Regions from separate parts of the Chryseobacterium indologenes genome, predicted to be linked through region 1. Evidence: riboswitches for the same ligand, from Rfam matches in the RefSeq annotation. Region 1 holds a riboswitch; each other region holds the start of a gene.
What was found. Region 1 has a riboswitch for S-adenosylmethionine ahead of DYR29_RS13935 (TonB-dependent receptor plug domain-containing protein). Riboswitches for the same ligand answer to the same signal wherever they lie in the genome.
Positions count from the first base shown of each region.

Region 2: another riboswitch for S-adenosylmethionine. It lies ahead of DYR29_RS17185 (SusC/RagA family TonB-linked outer membrane protein); the one in region 1 lies ahead of DYR29_RS13935 (TonB-dependent receptor plug domain-containing protein).
Region 3: another riboswitch for S-adenosylmethionine. It lies ahead of DYR29_RS17950 (alpha/beta fold hydrolase); the one in region 1 lies ahead of DYR29_RS13935 (TonB-dependent receptor plug domain-containing protein).

Region 1 is NZ_CP074372.1:3,089,166-3,095,798, forward strand. It holds gene DYR29_RS13925 (outer membrane beta-barrel family protein) at 1-498, shown strand, start outside; gene DYR29_RS13930 (DUF5694 domain-containing protein) at 527-1,366, shown strand; gene DYR29_RS13935 (TonB-dependent receptor plug domain-containing protein) at 1,478-4,222, opposite strand; SAM-I-IV-variant riboswitch at 4,519-4,616, opposite strand; gene DYR29_RS13940 (outer membrane beta-barrel protein) at 4,735-6,633, shown strand, end outside.
Region 2 is NZ_CP074372.1:3,804,693-3,811,325, forward strand. It holds gene pckA (phosphoenolpyruvate carboxykinase (ATP)) at 1-1,544, shown strand, start outside; gene DYR29_RS17180 (type II 3-dehydroquinate dehydratase) at 1,643-2,050, opposite strand; SAM riboswitch class I at 2,295-2,393, shown strand; gene DYR29_RS17185 (SusC/RagA family TonB-linked outer membrane protein) at 2,477-5,410, shown strand; gene DYR29_RS17190 (RagB/SusD family nutrient uptake outer membrane protein) at 5,428-6,633, shown strand, end outside.
Region 3 is NZ_CP074372.1:3,960,266-3,966,898, forward strand. It holds gene DYR29_RS17935 (DUF58 domain-containing protein) at 1-289, shown strand, start outside; gene DYR29_RS17940 (OsmC family protein) at 317-736, shown strand; gene DYR29_RS17945 (MGH1-like glycoside hydrolase domain-containing protein) at 815-3,430, opposite strand; SAM riboswitch class I at 3,619-3,725, shown strand; gene DYR29_RS17950 (alpha/beta fold hydrolase) at 3,792-4,736, shown strand; gene DYR29_RS17955 (ACT domain-containing protein) at 4,736-6,274, shown strand; gene DYR29_RS17960 (O-succinylhomoserine sulfhydrylase) at 6,387-6,633, shown strand, end outside.

The DNA.
Region 1 (6,633 bases):
AATATTTACGGAATCAATTTGAATTATACCGATACGTTCTTCAAAATCTGGGAAAGTAATATTTCCACTTCGTTCAGTTATAATGAGACTCAAATTACGAGGTTCAACCTGGTTCCTAAAAACGGACAGTCATTTTATTATTCTCTCAACAATACATTCCAGCTGAATAAGGCTAAAACATTTATGCTGTTTATCAACTACTGGAATAATCTGCCTTCCCGGGACGGATACCTTTCTGTGAAGAACAGAGCAAGTCTTGATGCCGGAGTAAAGATGAGCTTTGCGGAAAAAGCGCTTCAGGTTAATCTTTCGGTGAGTGATATTTTCAAGCAGTCCGGATTTAAGGCTGATATGTATTTTACTGATAATACACAGTCGTTCAACAACTATTGGGATGCCAGAAGAATGACACTCAGCATCACATACAATTTTGGAAATCAGAAAGTAAAATCAAACAACAGAGCGGTGAATTTTGAAGAGAAAAACCGTGCTCAATAATTTAATACAAACAAAAAATAATAATCCTATGAAAACCATTATTTATATTTTCCTATTATGCCTGTCTACATCTGTTTTTGCTCAGACAAAACCTTCAGATTATTTTAAAAATCCAAAGACTAAAGTGCTGGTGGTGGGTTCTTTCCATTTTGATTATCCTAATCTTGATGCTAATAAAATCAATAAGGAAGATCAGATAGATGTTCTTTCACCCAAAACCGCAAAGGAAGTCACTGAGCTCGTAGAATATATCAAAAAATTTAAGCCTACGAAGATTGCTATTGAAGCCTGGCCAAACTGGAATGCCAATCAAAAGCTTAAAGAATACAGCGAGGGCAAACTCCGGGACAAAAGAGACGAACGGTATCAGCTTGCTATGAGAATCGCCAATGAACTTAAAATCAATGAACTTTTCAGCATTGATGCGGAATCTATTTGGGATGATCTTCAGAAGCAGTTTGGAAAAACCGATTCTACATTTTTTAATAACCTCAGCAAAGATTATGATTTTAGTAGTGATGATGTGATTTCCCAGCAGTTTAACCGTTTCTTCAAGAGTTCTGAACCTAAGAATTTCAAATCGCTCTTAGACACTTTTATTTATATGAATTCAAAAGAAAGTCATCAATACGGATATGGTGCTTATTTAAGCGGAGATTTTAAACTAAGAGAACATGATGGTGCCGATATGCTTGCCCTTTACTGGTACAGCAGAAACCTGAGAATGTTCCGCAATATTCAAAACATACCGCACAACAGCGAAGACAGAATTCTTGTGATTGCAGGAAATGGCCATGCGGCAGTATTAAGACAGCTTTTCACATCTTCAGCAGAATATGAATTTATCGAATTTTCTTCATTGAAATAAATAAAATTACAACAACGGCGACAACAAAAAACTCATTTTTTATTGAGTAACAGGATATAAAAAAACAGAGAATAAATCTCTGTTTTTTACTAAATTTCCAAGCTTTATTGATTAGAATCTGAATTCAATTCTTGCAAATAAGAACCTTCCTCCTATCCCATATTGGGAAACCTGTCTGGAATAGACAAACTGATTATCAGCTGTTAAAGAGCTTATACCTGGGCTTTTGGAAGGCAGTATATTTAAGATATTATTACTTCCGATGGTGGCAGAAATATTTTTATTAAAATCATATCCTACAGATAAATCTGTCACCAGACGGCTATTCAGAATGAAATGCTCTGTGCTTCCTGTTACCCCATCAAAATTAGCATCCACAACATCTGCATCTGTCACTTTACCGAAGAAAGAATTACGCAGTACAAAAGTAAAGGCGGAAAATCTTAAAGTATTGGATAAGGTAGCTTTTACACGTGGAACAGCTTCTTCAAAATACACTCTGTTCGGTTCTGAGAAATAATTATCGATCTGGCTCACCAATTTAGGAGATGCATGGATATCCCCGATTCTTTTGGTTTGATTAAAATTGACTCCTAAATTATTCTCCAAAGAAACTGCCGATGAGATTTTTGAGTTCTGAGAAATGGTAATATCCAAACCTTTCGTCTGAGAATCTACAGCATTGGCAAAAAAGTTAGCAGCACTTGCTCTCGCCAGATCAAAAGCACTCTGCAGAACAGCCTGATCAGAACCTGGAGTAAAACTACCATCAGGACGATAGAAAAGATCTGTAAGCACTACCCTATCTTTAATCTTTATTAAATAAGCATCTGCTGTGAAGGTCAGGCTTAATGCCGGAATCTTCCAGGTAATTCCCGTGCTGTAAGATTGTGAAGTCTCCTGTTTTAATTTGGGAATGCCCAATGCCTGTGCAGCCTCAGAATTATTTCTGAAAGTACCTACTTGTGTTGTTTTCCCCTGCTGAATCAACGTAGAAGTGGAACTATAATAGATTTGTGCTAAAGAAGGCGCTCTGAATCCTGTGGAAACCGCTCCTCTCCAGTTCAGATTGGGAGCCAGCTTTACATTCGTTGCCACCTTATAATTAAATGTAGACCCGAAGTCTGAATAGTTCTCATATCGTAAGGCTCCTTCCAACAGCCATCCGTCAGTAACCTCTAGCTCTGCATCAGCATAAGCAGCGACACTGTTTCTGTTTCCTGAAACTGCATTTTCCGGACTGAAGCCTGGAAAAACCTGAGCCCCAGCTGGTCTTACTTTGTCAAAGAAATCGGTAACTTTTTCATTTTCAGGAGTGTTAGCGGTTACTACACGTCCATAAATGTCGTAAGAAGCATAAGAATTTTCTTTTCCTGCATTGACTTTATAATTTTCATGTCGGTATTCACCTCCGAATGCTATATTCAAACCTTTCAGCACATCGTATTTTTTGGAGAAATCCAGATTGACGGTATTTTGTGAAAATTCAGATCCTCCGGCATCAAATGTTCTTGGAGAACTGTCTGTAAGCGAAGCATTATAGGTATTTACCACTCCGAAACCAAAGGTATTTTTCCCGAATGTATTACTGAAATCCACATTCCAGCCATTCCATTTTCCTTTAATTCCGGCAGCAAGTGAATAATCATTTACGGTTGCTTCAATCTGAGGAAGATATCCATTGGGAGTAACGGCATTGATGTTTCTTTCATTATTAGGAAGACGGTAAAAGCCTCCTGCATTTCCAAGACGATAGCTGTAGCCTCCAAATGAATAAATCTTCCATTCATCATTCACAGGAATTTCAGAGTTGAAAAAGAGCTGCCCTGACTGTAGTTTAGATTGTCCTGCCCTCAGACTGAAATCTTTTCTCTCCAATCCTCTGTGATTAAGCTCCTGGGAGGTAAAATCTCTCCTTAATAAATCTTGAAGCTCAGAAATGCTGTTTGCCCCTGAGATCTGAGACTGAAAATCATTCCCAAAATAATCTACTTGGGCTGCATACTGTTTAATCGTGTTGATAATCTGCTGAGTATTGGGAGTATTGGTAATATTTTTATATAATCCATCAATATTAACTCCATCCTGTAATGCTCTGTAATTAATTGCATTATAAGCATTAAAGATATCTCCTTCCCTCACTCCTGCTCTGGAATATGGATCACGATATTGGGCAGAACCGGTAACATTAAAAAACCCGGACTTTCCTATTTTAGCTCCATAATTAAGATCCACAGAAATGGTCTGTCCATCCACTCCTCCGGAGAAATTATTGGCAACAGGTGAAGCATATCCACCTAAAAATACCTGTCCGGAAAGTCCAAGTCTTTTTTTCAATCCCAGGTTAACGACTCCGGCAATAGCATCGGAACCATATTGGGCAGAAGCACCGTCTCTTAAAACTTCAATTTTCTCTAAAGCAAAAGCTGGAATGGCATTAAGATCAGTTCCCACAGAACCTCTTCCCGGCGTAAGGGTAACATTAATCAATGAAGATTGGTATCTTCTTTTTCCGTTTAACAAAACTAAAACCTGATCTGGACCTAACCCTCTTAAAAGAGCTGGATCTACGAAATCAGTTCCATCATTAACGGTGTGAGAAGTGGATGAAAATGAGGGTACGATATAATTTAAAGCCTGGCTGATATTATTAGTAGGACTCTGTTTTAAAATTTTTGATATGTTAATGATATCTACAGGAACAGGGGTCTCCGTCAATGATCTTCCGGAGCCTCTTGATCCAAGGATTACTACATCTTCTATTTTTTTAGATTGTAAAGTGTCCGTCTGTGCGTAATAAAATGTAGAAATGAGCGCGATAGAAGGAACAAAGATTCTTTTTTTGAAATTGTGCATAGTATTGTTGTGTTCTTTTTGTTGTTAAAATTATTTTTGAGCAATACAAATCCTGTAGCCTTAATTTTAAGGTTACCATTGGTCTTTGAAAATGTTTGTATTATTTTTTAGAAATAGAAATGGCTAGAAGCAACAACACATGCGCATGTAGAAATGGCATGAAAACATATGGGAATAATGAAGATTCACTTCATGATCCGAAGAATAAAAAATTACTGATGGAATGTGATTTCCCTTGTCTTTAAACATTTGGCTTTAACTTTAAAACAAAAATTCAAGATGGGAGTAATGATAGAATGATAAACATTTTTTCCGGAAGATCCGGCTTATCGATTGCAGCACCTTGCTTGTTTTTGCAGGTTGCTATCCCATCTAGAGATTCTTGATAATTACCTGGCAAAGATATAATTATTTCGGAAATAAAAAAATATTTAGCCTAAATTTTCGATTTTCAACATTTTAGCGTAACAAATTATGTTTTTCAGCGTCTAACCGGATATCAGTAAAACATTATGAAAAAAACGATTTTCGCTTTATCTTTATTAAGCTCTATTTTTGTTTTTTCACAGGAAAAAAATAATAAACCTCAGGAAAAGCAAATTGAAGGTGTAGTCATCACCAAAACTAAAAAAGCCGTTGAACAAAAGGCAGACCGTACCATTTTTGACTTTTCCGAGCAACCTCAGCTGAACAACGGAAACGTTTTGGAGGGAATTAAAAAACTTCCGGGACTTGTATCTACCGACATCGCAGGAATGATGTATCAGGGAAAAATGCTTGAAGTATATCTTAACGGAAGACCACTGAATATCACATCCAATGAATTGAACTCTTTCCTGGAAGGAATGCCTGCCAATTCTGTAGAAAGAATTGAAGTGATCACTCAGCCCGGCGCTGAATTTCCAGCCACTTCCGGAGGTGCGATCATGAATATCATCACGAACAAAAATGCCAATAAATATTTAACTGCTACTTATTCAGGTAATTATTCTTTTACAAATTACGACAAGTATAGAAGCAGAACGACCAACTCCGTTAATTTAAATGCCAGAAATAAATATTTCGGATGGCAGCTGAATGTAGGACAAAACTACCGTGAAAGCATGTTAAACGGTCAGCAGGATGAACTTTTAACGAGTCATACGGACAGATACGGACGCGGATATTTTGCAAAGTCAGGATTAACTTTTGATTTAGGGCAGGACAGATTATTATTAAACTATGACATTTACCACAACAATAATGACAACTACACTTTAAGTAACGGTCATGGAGATTTGCCTTTTGAAAATAATCCAAAGGATTTAAGAGAGGCATTTTATACTTCTTCGGATGTTGCCCATACCAATAGTTTGAGACAGGAAGCAGTTGTAACCTATCAGAAACGCTTTGCTGACAAATCTCAGAAGCTGGATTTCCAATTTGGTTATACAAGGTCTAACAGCAAGTTCGCTCAGGACAATTATTTCCAGAACGGTACATTTGTAATACCTGCAAACACTCCTATCAATAGCGCTATGAGTGGCTTAAAAGATATTCTGAACAATGAATCTGTGATGAATATTGCCAACTTCAAAGTAGATTATGCCCAGCCTATCAAGCTTCTTGATGGCGGAAAAGTAAGCTTTGGAGGATTATATGAGAAGCAGGATTATGATACGGAAAGTTTTGGCTTAACCAATCTTGAATATCAGAGACAGACGGCTTCAACTTATCTGGAGTTCCAAGCTAAATTGAAAAAGTTTGATTTTACATTGGGTTCCCGTGCTGAAAACTATGATATTTCCGGGGTAACAAGATATTTTGATAAGGATGCAAAACTTGTAGAGGCTAATCTGATTCCCTTCAATAAATTTAAATTTTTCCCGAACGCAAGTGTGCAGTATAACATGATGAATCAGGTTTATATTGCTGCGAACTACAACAGAAAAATCAGTTTACCAAGTATTTCTGCCCTGAACCCGAATAACGTAACGTTCTCCGGACCAAGTACGGAGGTAAACGGTAACCCGAATCTGCAGCCCACAATTTTTGATAATTATGAAATAAAAGTATCTGCATTTGATTATGCATTTATCGGGTATAGCGTAAGCTCGGCAAGTAATCAGGTGGCACAGATCATCAGAAAAGACGGAAGAAAACTCTTTAATGAACAGGTGAATATTTCAAATATGAAAATTCACAATTTCAACGTTGGGCTACCTGTCCCTTTTATGATTTTCAGTAAGCCTTTGAGTGAGATCATGAAATTTGATTTCAATCCCGACAAAATCAACTTCATGTACTTATACGCAGGTTATCAGAAACATGAAATCGACAATCTGAATAATAAAGGATTCTGGATTTTCAATATCATGACTCAGATTCTTTTGCCTAAAGACATCAAAATGACAGCCAATTACAGCTATCTG
Region 2 (6,633 bases), 720 kb from region 1:
CTTCTTACGAAGAATTATACCAGGCTGAAGTTTCTCCTGAAAATCAGGGATTTGAGAAAGCTGAACTTACAGAATCTGGCGCAGTATCAGTAAAAACAGGAATTTTCACAGGTCGTTCACCTAAAGACAGATATATTGTTCAGGATGATGTTACAAGAGATACAATTTTCTGGGATGGTAAAGTAAATTTACCTACTACTGCAGAAATTTTCGGGTCTTGTAAAGAACTAGTGCTGAACCAGCTTGCTGAATCTAAAAAGATCTATGTAGTAGATACATTCTGCGGAACGAATGCGGATACGAGACTTAAAGTAAGGTTTATCGTTGAAGTAGCATGGCAGGCGCATTTTGTTACTAATATGTTTATTCGTCCTTCTCACTATGAGCTTGAAAACTTTGGAGAACCTGATTTCACAGTAATCAACGGTTCTAAAACAATCAACCCTAACTGGGAAGCTCAAGGATTGAATTCTGAAAACTTCATCATGTTCAACCTTACTGAAAAACTACAGATCATCGGAGGTACATGGTACGGAGGTGAGATGAAAAAAGGGATGTTCGCGATGATGAACTATTACCTTCCATTAAAAGGAATGGCTTCAATGCACTGCTCTGCTAACGTAGGAGAAAAAGGTGATGTAGCTTTATTCTTTGGTCTTTCAGGAACAGGAAAAACTACTTTGTCTGCAGATCCGAAAAGATACCTTATCGGTGATGACGAACATGGTTGGGATAACAACGGAGTATTCAACTATGAAGGTGGATGTTATGCTAAAGTTATCGACTTATCAGAAGAAAAAGAACCGGATATCTTCGCTGCCATCAAGAGAGATGCACTTCTTGAAAACGTTGTTGTGAACAATGGACTAGCAGATTATACAGACGGATCAATCACAGAAAATACAAGAGTTTCTTATCCAATTTATCATATCAACAAAATTGTATTGCCATCTAAGGCTGGTCATGCGAAGAAGATCGTTTATCTTTCTGCAGATGCATTTGGAGTACTTCCTCCGGTTTCAATCTTGAATGAAGATCAGGCTCAATACCACTTCCTTTGCGGTTATACATCAAAATTAGCAGGAACGGAAAGAGGAATTACTGAACCTCAGCCATCTTTCTCTCCGGCATTTGGTGAAGCATTCCTTACATTACACCCAACAATGTATTCTAAAACATTGATCGGTAAAATGCAGGAGCACGGAGCTAAAGCTTATTTAGTAAATACAGGCTGGAATGGTACTGGAAAGAGAATTTCTCTGAAAGATACAAGAGCAATTATTGATGCAATCATTGACGGTTCTATCGATAATGCTCCTAAAACTCAGGTTCCAATCATGAACCTTGAGATTCCAACTGAGTTACCAAACGTTTCTACAGGTATTTTAGATCCTAGAGATACCTATGAGAGTGCTTCAGAATGGGAAGAAAAAGCAAAAGATCTTGCATCAAGATATATCAAAAATTTTGAGCAGTACTGTGATACTGAAGAAGGTAAGAAATTAGTTGCTTCAGGACCTCAATTGCAGGAACAAACTATCTAATAGTTATTAATAGCATACAAAAAAGCCTCATCATTGATGAGGCTTTTTTATTTTTTATATCTGCTGTGCAATCTATAGGAAGAATATAAGCCGAAAAATTACTTCAAGCTTAATAAAGCCAACCTATACCCATCCATCCCAAAACCAGATAAAACTGCATCCGTATTTGCTGCCGTTACAGACTTCTGCCTGAATTCCTCTCTTTTGTAGATATTGCTGATGTGAACTTCAAGCTTTGGTTTTCTAATGTTTTTCAAGCAGTCAGCTATTGCATAAGAATAATGGGTAAAAGCTCCCGGATTAATTATTACAGCATCAAAATCGTCTTCCTGAAGTCTGTTAATAAGTTCCCCTTCAATATTTGACTGGTAATATTTTAATTCATGAGATTGAAACTCGGATTTTAAAATTTCCAAATAGCTTTCCATAGAAACATTTCCATAGATTTCAGGTTCTCTAGTGCCTAACAGGTTGAGATTAGGTCCGTTTATAATCAAAACTTTCATACTATAAATTTAGAAACTTTTTTTAATTAATGATCAGAAATTTCAGCATAGATTGACTTTTATTGAATTGAATTATTAATAATGATATTTGTCATGTTTGATAAAATGATAATAACTACAACTCCTTGCAGTAATGGGTTTTATTAAAATCTTATGTTAATTTTTGAAAAATTATCATGAAAAAATAATAAGTCTACTTGTTTTGTAGACTAAAAGTTTTTAGCTTTGCAACCATATTTCGATCGGCTTATAAAGAAAGATGGAGGGAACTGACCCTATGAAATCTTGACAACCTACCCATTGGGCAAGGTGTTACGTTCAGCCTTTTAAGGAAAAATAAGCAATTGGTTAATCGTATTTATCGATGCCCTTTGCTGACTTTTCTGCAAAGGGCAAAATTTTAATATATGATAAATAAAATTGATTATGATTAGCAAAAACCTATTCTCTGCTAAAGCCTGGATTCCTCCGGTTGCTGCATTTTTTCTTGGAGTTACCGGTGTACATGCACAGAATTCCAAGCCGAAAAAGGATAGCCTTCATGAAAAAGAAATTGATGAAGTTGTAGTCGTAGCCTATGGAAAAGCTAAAAGAAACAGCTATACCGGTTCCGTTGCTACAATTTCAAGTGATAAGATCAATAACAGACCTGTAACCAATATAACCAAGGCATTGGAAGGGCAGGTTGCCGGGATTCAGACAACGAGTGCATCGGGACAGCCTGGTGCGGTTTCTACCATCCGGATCAGGGGGATTGGTTCAATAAGTGCTTCCAGCGATCCGTTATATGTGGTAGACGGAATTCCTTTTGACGGAAATATTAACTCTATAAGCCCAAGTGATATTGAATCCATCAGTGTTTTGAAAGATGCTACAGCGAGTGCGTTGTATGGGTCAAGAGGAGCAAACGGGATTATCATCATTACCACAAAATCAGGTAAAAAAGGAGAAGCAAAAGTTAATTTTAATATCAGTCAGGGATTTTCCGGAAGAGCTGTAAAAGATTACGAACAGGTAAGTACAGACCAATACTTTCAATTATACTGGGAAGCCTTGAGAAACGGATACCAGTCTGGAAAAGTATCTTCTCAGCAGGCTGCGCAAATGGCAACAGACAACCTTGTCTCTACTCTTGGGATCAATCCATATGGAACAGCATATCCGAAACCTGTAGGAACAGATGGGAAATTATTACCCGGTGCATCACCACTTTGGAATGATGACTGGAGAGATATTCTGCAGAGAGTGGCTTCAAGAAATCAGGTAGATCTTGATATCAGCGGAGGAAGTGAAAAAAGTAATTATTTCTTTTCATTGGGATATCTGGATGATAAAGGGATGGCGATTGAATCAGGATTTAAAAGATACAATACCAGATTAAAGATCAATTCTGAAGTAAAAAAATGGCTGAATGTTGGGGTAAACTTAAGTTACACAAACAGCATTCAACAAGCGCCGACTTCTTCAGATTCTAAGGCCAGCAATATCATCAATGCTGCTAGATTTATTCCTTCATTTTATCCTTATTATGAAAGAAATGAAGACGGAAGCTATATTTTAGGGGCAGACGGTAACCCGATTTATGATTTTGGAAAGTACAGACCTACCAATGCACTTCAGAATCAGAATGCAGCTGCAACATTGCCATTAGATAAAAACGAAAATAAAGAAGATAACTTCTCAGGAAAAGGATTCATGGAATTCACTTTCTTACCGGAGTTGAAATTCAAAACGAGTTTTTCTGTTGATTTGGTGAATTATAACGGACATTATTATTCAAATCCGTTGCTGGGACAAGGCGCTGAGATTGGAGGTTCAGTAACGAAAACCAATACCAGAACACTTTCTTATACAACCAGCAATATTCTGACATACGATAAGAAATTTGGGAAGCACCACGTAAATGCTCTGGCAGGACATGAATTCTATAAATACGATTATCAAACTATTTCAGGAACAAGAAGTCAGTTCTCACTGCCTTATTACTATGAGCCGGATGCAGCTTCTCTACTGGGAAGTTTCAGTGGAAACAGTAATAAATTAAGCTTATTGAGTTTCCTTGGAAAGGTAGAGTATGATTATAACAATACTTACTTTTTATCAGCATCAGGAAGAGCAGACAGTTCTTCAAGATTTGCGAAGGATAACAGATGGGGGAGATTCTGGTCAGTGGGAGGTTCATGGAAAATATCCAATGAAGAATTTGTAAAAAGCCTGAATGTTTTTAATCAATTAACATTGCGTGCCAGCTACGGAGGTCAGGGGAATGATAAATTACTTAGACCCAACGGACAGCCGCTTTATTATGCATATCAGGAGTTATACAGGTTTATCAGCCTTGGTGGAGAACCGGGAACAACCCTTGAAAAAACGTCTACCAATAATGTAAAGTGGGAAACCAACCTTAATTTGAATGTAGGATTGGAATTCGCGATTCTGAATAACAGGGTTAAAGGAAATATCGAATACTTCAAAAGAAAAAGCCAGGATCTTCTGTTTAATATGCCGGTTGCGCCGTCGTTGGGAATCAGTGATTATCCGGCGAATATCGGAACGATTCAGAATACAGGATTTGAATTTTCATTATTTACAACACCTGTTAAAACTGAGGATTTCCAATGGAATGTAGATGTAAACCTGAGTACTTTAAACAACAAAGTAACCAAATTACCAGGAGGTTCTCTTGTGGTGGGTAGCAAGTTATTAACGGTAGGAGGTTCTGTATATGATTTCTTTATTCCGGAATGGGTGGGTGTAGATCCAAGCAATGGAAAGCCATTGTGGAAAACGGTCTCTACAGATGCCAGCGGAAATTCAGTTGAAGGAACTACTTCGGAATATTCAAAAGCTACAAAACTTTTACAAGGTTCCGCATTACCTAAACTGACCGGAGGTTTAAGTACAAGTATTACCTATAAGAATTTTGATTTTTCAGGATTACTGACATTCAAGATCGGAGGGAAGATTCTGGATACCGATTATACTTCCATTATGCACAACGGAAGTGCCGGCGGACGTGCATGGAGCGCAGAAATGTTGAATAGATGGACCCCAGAAAATCCTTATACGGATGTTCCGGGATTGAGTACAACAACGAATAACTGGACCTCAACATCTTCAAGATTCCTATACTCCGGAACGTATGCAAGACTTAAAAATGTAAGCTTAGGATATACCCTTCCGGAAGATTATTTTGAGAAAATAGGATTGAAAAAGTTTAGAATTTATATCCAGGCAGAAAACCTTCTGACCTTCTACAAACATAAGGGAATGGATCCTGAGCAGGCATTGGACGGAACAACGTATTACAGATATCCTGCAATGAGAACGATCACTTTTGGTCTTCAGGCAACACTTTAACCTTTAAAATTGAAACAATGAAAAAATTAAAATATCTATCGTTTGCTCTTATCGGATTTTTGTCGCTGGCAAGTTGTGAAAGTGAGCTGGATACTGCTCCGACTGATCAGGCCAGCAGCGTAGAAGTTTTCAAAACAGCCGAAAGTGCCGAAACTGTGGTGAATGGTACCTGGGCAAAATTTAATAATGATGGAACAACCTATGCCAATATCGGGTATTCCACTGTTTTAAGAGCTAGTGATGCCATGGGAAGTGATTTAGCGGTACTGACCAATAAATATGGCTTTGCTTCTACCTATGCTTTTACAGAAATGGTGAACAGTACGGCAAGCAGACCTTTGTTCATCTGGACGATGTTGTATTCAACCATCAATAATATGAATAATGTGATTACAAGAATTGATGGAACAGAAGGAAGTCAGGAGAAAAAAGATCAGGTGAAAGGACAGGCAAAAGCATTGCGTGCTTTCTGTTATCTGAATCTGGCGAGCTTTTATCAGTTCAGTTATCTGAAAGATAAGTCAGCATTAACAGCTCCCATTTATACTGAACCTTCTACAACAAGTACTGTAGGGAAGAAAAGAGCAAGTCTTGAAGAAATTTATACTTTAATTAAAAGTGATCTTACTGATGCAGACAATCTGTTGAAAACTTATACAAGAAATAATAAAGATAAGATTAACCGAGCTGTTGTCAACGGACTTCTTGCCAGAACTTATCTGAATACAGGTGAATGGAGCAAAGCTTCAGCATCTGCAAAAATTGCAAGAGAAGGTTTCCCACTGATGGCACCAGAAAAATATAAAGACGGCTTCAATGATATCAACAATGCTGAATGGATCTGGGGACATGCACAGACCCAGGAACAGTCCGATGAAAGTTATGCCTTCCATTATCTGGATGTTTCTTCATCAGGAAGTTATTATTACAGTTTTATGGCGGATCCTTATTTTAAAGATCTTTTTGATACCAATGATATCAGGTCTCAGTTATTTTCATGGGATGGGCAGAAAGGTAGAGAAGGATTGCTGAGGTATGCTAAGTTTAAATTTAAGCCAACCCTTATTGCAGACATTGTTTACATGAGAGCGGCTGAAATGTATCTGATTGAAGCTGAAGCCGAAGCCAGAAACGGAAATGTATCTCAGGCAGTAACAGTCTTGAACCAGTTAAAATCAGCGAGAAATGCCAATATTTACAATGGTTCCTTATCACAAAATGAC
Region 3 (6,633 bases), 870 kb from region 1:
GGATGGATTGAACAGACAGTTGAAATATCTTCGAGGTATTGCTAAAAACCATTTGTTGGTTGTTGTATTTTTCAAAAATTCAGAACTGCAGACAATCATTAACAAAAATCCTGAAAATATGCAGGAAATCTATGATGAGATCATCGCTGAGAAATTTGAGTTTGAAAAGAAACTGATTATTCAGGAACTTCGCAAATATGGAATTTATACAGTATATACTCTTCCGGAAAATTTGAATATCGATGTTATCAATAAATATCTGGAGATAAAAGCGCGAGGAATTTTATAACTTTGCAGAAGCAATAAGCAATAAATAATGAAAATTACACTTAACAGAATAAACGACGATTTTTTATTTGAATGTACCAATGCGCAGGGGAATTCTATTCTTTTGGATAATACTTCCCAGCCGGGTGCCAAAGGAGTTTCTCCAATGGAAAGTGTGTTGATGGCTGTAGCAGGCTGCAGCGGAATTGATGTGGTTTCTATTTTAAAGAAGCAGCGTCAGAATATTACAGGCTTTCAGGCAGAGGTAGAGGGAGAAAGAGTACAGGTAGATGATGCAAAACCATTTAAATCTATTAACGTTAAGTTCTTTTTAGAAGGAGAAATTGATCCTAAAAAAGCACAGAAAGCAGCAGAGCTTTCTTTTGAAAAATACTGTTCCGTATCCAAAACCTTAGAACCGAATGTAGAAATCGGATATGAAGTCTATGTGAACGGAGAAAAAATTTGATCTCTTATTTAAAAATAGAAAAAGCCGGATGACTCATCCGGCTTTTTTTATTACTTATTACCTATTATTCATTGCTTATTAAAAGGTAAGTCTTGGTTTTATCAGTTTCGCTACAGTGGCAGTCCATCCCGTCTGATGGGAAGCTCCTACACCACGGCCATTATCTCCATGGAAATATTCAAAAAAGGTGATGTAATCTCTGAAGTGTTCATCATAATTGAATTTAGGATTTCCTCCGTTGAAAGCTCGTTGCCCATGTTCATCCTTTAAAAATAGAGAACAAAGTCTTTTGCTGATGTTTTGAGCTACTTCATCAAGGTTTCTTTTATCACCGCTTCCCGTTGGAAGTTCTACTTTCAGGCTATTTCCATAATAATAATGGAAGCGCTGCAGGCTTTCCACAATCAGGAAGTTGATAGGAAACCATATCGGTCCGCGCCAGTTGCTGTTTCCGCCAAACATTCGGCTGTCACTCTCTGCAGGAGTGTAATAGACCATATTCTGATTCCCATGTACAGAAAATACAAAAGGATTCTCTTCATATACCTTAGACATAGCCCGGATTCCATAAGAACTCAGGAACTCATTTTCATCAAGCATTCTGGTCAAAACCTTTGTCAGTCTGTTTTTACGGAGGATACTCATCAGGTGTTTTCTGCCGTGTCCTTCCTCGTCCCAGTGAGAAACAAGTTTGGTGAGCTCTGGTTTATTTTTTAAGATCCATTCCATTCTGCTTCTGAAATTTGGCATCTTTTCCAGTAAACGATGGTCTACGATCTCAACAGCAAACATCGGAATTAGACCTACAATACTTCTTAATCTTAAAGAAACACTGTCTCCGTTGCCAAGCTGCAATACATCATAGAAGAAACCGTCTTCCTCGTTCCAGAGTCCTTTCGTTCCTTCACCCAGGTTTTCCATAGCTTCAGCGATATAAAGATAATGTTCAAAAAATTTGATCGCCATATCTTCGTACACCTGATAATACTGGGCTAGCTCCATTGCAATACGCATCATATTCAGTGCATACATTGCCATCCAGCTTGTTCCGTCTGCCTGCTCAAGATGCTGACCGTCCTTTAATTCCATATTCCGGTCAAAAGCACCAATATTATCGAGACCAAGAAAGCCTCCTCCAAAAATATTTTTTCCGTTTTTATCCTTTCTGTTCACCCACCAAGTAAAATTCAGCAGTAACTTTTGAAATACTTTTTCTAAAAATAATAAATCCGGCTTCCCATTATTCTTTTCATCAATTTTAAAAACACGGAAGCAGGACCATGCATGTACTGGTGGATTTACATCACTCATATTCCATTCATAGGCAGGAAGCTGTCCGTTGGGATGCATATACCATTCTTTCGTAAGCAATAAAAGCTGTCCTTTGGCAAATTCTGCATCAATAATAGAAAAAGGAACACAGTGGAATGCCAGATCCCAGGTAGCATACCATGGATACTCCCATTTATCAGGCATAGAAATAATATCCTTATTGTGAAGATGATTCCATTCCGTATTTCTTACGTATTCACTGAAATTTCTCGGCGCTTCAAAGTTCGGATCACCTTTCAGCCATTTTCCGATATTGTAGTGATAGAACTGCTTATTCCAAAGAAGTCCTGCAAAAGCCTGTCGCTGAACATTTCTCTCATCTTCATTTACCGTATCATTCTGAATTTCCTGATAAAACTCTTCCGCTTCAGCCTGTCGGGTATTAAAAATTTCATCAAAGTTTTCAAAAGGGTCATCATTTTCCTCAGGACTTAATCTGAATTCAAAAATTTTAGATTCTCCTGCACCCACTATTTCATCAATCAGAAAAGATGCTTTTGTTCCTCTTTTTTCAGGGTTTACAGTATCTCCCTGATGAATAATAAAATCATTGATGCCATCTTTGAAATAAGTATTCTCTGTTTTAGGAGTTCCGTAAAGCTTAGAGGTATTTGTCTCGTTATCACAGAATACACTTTGTGCATTTGTGTTTCGCGAATAGACTTTTTTGATCGAAATGCTGTCGTGTCCTATATTGATACTTCCGTCATGAGAAGCATTCAGCTCTGCCTTATAAGTGTTATACCCCCATTTCCAATTATTTCTGAACCATGCAGTAGGTGCTACGACAATAGGTGCATCATGCTGGCTTCGGTTGCAGACGGTTACTCTGGCCAGTATATCATTGTGATCAGCTTTACAGTATTCAATGAAAATATCAAAATATTCATCATTATAAAAAATTCCGGTATCGAAAATCTCATATTCCGGTTCCTTTTTACTGCGTCTTCCATTTTCAGCAAGAAGTTCATCATAAGGAAACTCGTTGATCGGGTATTTATACACCATTTTCATATAGCTGTGAGTGGGTGTATTATCCAGATAATAAAAGATTTCTTTGATGTCTTCACCATGATTTCCCTGAGGGTTACTCAATCCGAAGAACCGTTCTTTTACCATTTTATCTTTTCTGTTCCAAAATGAAAAAGCAAAACAGAATAACTGTTTTACATCAGAAATTCCGGCGATGCCTTCCTCACCCCAGCGGTACGCATAACTTTCAGCGTTATTATGATTGGTAAAATCCCAGGCATTCCCGTTTGAGCTGTAATCCTCACGTACATTTCCCCACTGCCGGTTACTTACATACGGGCCCCAGTTTTTCCATTTGGTATCTTGTAATCTTTCTTTTTCGGCGCTCATATCTCATCATTTTTCCATACGAAGTTAGTTTTTTTGAAAAATAATTCCAATTTTTTTCATCTGAACAATTATTAATATGCTCTTGAAATACTTGTATTTAAGGGCTTTTTAAAATATTAAAATAATTTTTTTTTGAAATTAAAAGAAAAGAACTACCTTTGCACCATTCGTTCATTTAAATATTGAAAATGTTATCAAGAAAGGTTGAGGGATTAGACCCTATGAAACCTTAGCAACCCTTTGCGCAAGCAAAGAAGGTGCTACGTTCTACCAAAGTATTTTGGACAGATAACTTACTGAAGTTCTTTTCAGCCATTTCCTGTGGCATTTTCAATTGTATTTGTATAAAAATATAATAGAATTGAAAACAGAACTAAACTATATTAATCTTTCGTATCAAACCAATTCCCAAAAGGAATACCATATCCCGTTAAGCTATCAGCTTTTTGGGAAAGATCTGTTTACAGCACCCATCATTTTAATCAATCATGCACTTACCGGAAACTCAGAGGTATCCGGAGAAAAAGGCTGGTGGAAACAGTTGGTGGGAGAAAATCAGATTGTTGATACTGATCAATACACTGTTCTGTGTTTCAATATACCCGGAAACGGCTATGACGATTTTTTAATTGAAGACTATGAAGATTTTACCCCTTCAGATATCGCAGCGATATTTTTGAAAGGGCTTGAAGCTTTACATATCAAAAACCTATATGCCATTATTGGAGGCTCTCTGGGAGGAGGAATTGCCTGGGAAATGCTTGCCAAGCAGCCGGATCTCGCAGAAATATTTATTCCTATAGCCTGTGATTACAGGACACACGACTGGCTTCATGCACAATGTCTGGTTCAGAAATTTTTATTGAATGATAAAGACGAACCGCTACAGAAAGCAAGAATTCATGCTATGTTGTGTTACAGAACGCCACAGTCGCTCAATGACAGATTTCAAAACCAATATAACCAGGAAAAACAACGTCTGGAATCAGAAGACTGGTTGGTTTATCATGGTAATGCGCTAAACGAAAGGTTTAGTTTAAAAGCATACAAACTGATGAATCATCTCTTGATGAATATAAATGCTGATGAAACAGCACTAGAGAACATACAGGCACGAATGCACATGATCTCCGTAGATACAGACTTATTCTTCCCGGCTTCTGAAATCCGAATGTGTTTTGAAAACTTAAAAGAGAAAAATAAGAATGTTTCTTATCACGAGATCCAATCTATACACGGGCATGATGCCTTCCTAATGGAATATCAACAATTAAATAATATCATTAAAAACATTTTACAGAAGTAATGAAAAATGCTAACGAAATAAAATTTTTGAAGAACAGATCAATCGTCAAATTTGAAGGAGAAGATTTCCTGGGAGAAATCGGGATTGACGGACGAATTTTTAAAGCGCTTACTTTAGCGCGTATCAGTGTGGGAGTAATCTCTCAGCAAGCCATAGAAAACGGAATTTCTATTCTGGTTCAGGAAATTGATGCCGAAAAAGCAGTCGCTTGTCTTATTGATGAATTTGAAGCAGAAAGAAAATCTGGAAAAGTTTCCCAGATCTACAGTATCAATAATGTTTCTGTCATCGGTTTTGTGGCAGAAGATTTCAATAAAGTTTTTGCTGAGCTGGCAAGAAACAATGTTTTCCCATTATTGCTGAATCAGGTTGCAGGAGAGAACAGGGTAAACATCGTAGTAACTTCTTCACAGGACGAAAAAACAAAAAACATTATAGAATCTGAAATTTTCAAGAAGCCAAAGACCGTTCATCTGGCGATCATAGGACACGGAAATGTAGGAAAGACTTTGATACAACAGGTACTGGAATCTTCTGAAGAGATTAAAAGGCGTAAAAAAATAGACCTTAAAGTAGTGGCAGTGGCCAATTCAAAGAAAATAGCCTTCAACAAAAAAGGATTTGATGCAAATTGGAGTGATGAGGTTTTGACAGCAGAACATCCTTCAAGTGTTCAGGAGCTCATTAATTTCTCCAACGAAAACCAGCTGGAAAACCTTATCGTTGTAGATAACACGGCAAGCAAGGATTTTGTGAAAAACTATCACGCTTTGGCAGAAAACGGATTCGATCTCGTTTCCTCAAACAAGATTTTTAATACCCTTCCAATTGAAGAATACAGAAAACTAAGATATACGTTGAATAAAAACAACAGACGTTATCTCTATGAAACCAATGTGGGTGCGGGATTACCGTTAATTGACACCATCAAATTATTACACCTTTCAGGAGAAAATATCACAAGAATTAAAGGCGTATTCTCCGGAACACTGAGCTATGTTTTCAACAATTTTTCTTTAAGAGATGATAAATTTTCAACCATCATCAACGAAGCATTAGAAAAAGGATACACAGAACCGGATCCGAGAGAAGACTTATCAGGAAATGACGTAGCTAGAAAATTATTAATTCTGGCGAGAGAATTAGACTTAATCAATGAATTCGGAGATATCAATATTCAGAATCTTGTTCCGGAAAGCTTACTTGAGGTTTCAAAATCAGAATTCCTTTCAAGACTTGAAGAACTGGATGAAGAATATCAGAAAATCAAAGAAAATCAGGAACCAGGGCATGTATTGAGATATGTGGGGGATCTGCACGGTGATCTGCAGAAAGATAAAGGCGAGTTGGATGTGAAATTGATTTCAGTTCCGGCAACATCTGCATTAGGACAGCTGAAAGGTTCAGATTCAATCTTTGAAATTTATACAGAAAGTTATGGTGAAAATCCAATTGTGATTATGGGAGCCGGAGCCGGAGCACAGGTGACAGCCAGAGGAGTATTCGGGGATATTTTAAGAGTAAGTGAAACAAAATAATATTTAACTATAACAATCTACAGTTTAGCAGTGTAACAGTTATTGCAATTGTCATTCTGAGCATAGCGAAGAATCTGATGGTTACACTGCTAAATTGCCAAATTAAAACTATATGGAAAATTTTGAAACATCAGCAATAAGAACCCAGACTGAAAGAACCCAGTTTGACGAGCATTCTACGCCATTATACCTTACATCAAGTTTTATATTTCAGGATGCTGAGGATATGAGAGCAAGCTTTGCTGAAGAAAAACCTAAAAATTTATACAGCCGTTTTTCCAATCCTAACGTAACAGAGTTTACAGATAAGATAGCTAAAATGGAAGGCGCAGAAGCCGGATATGCTTTTGCAACAGGAA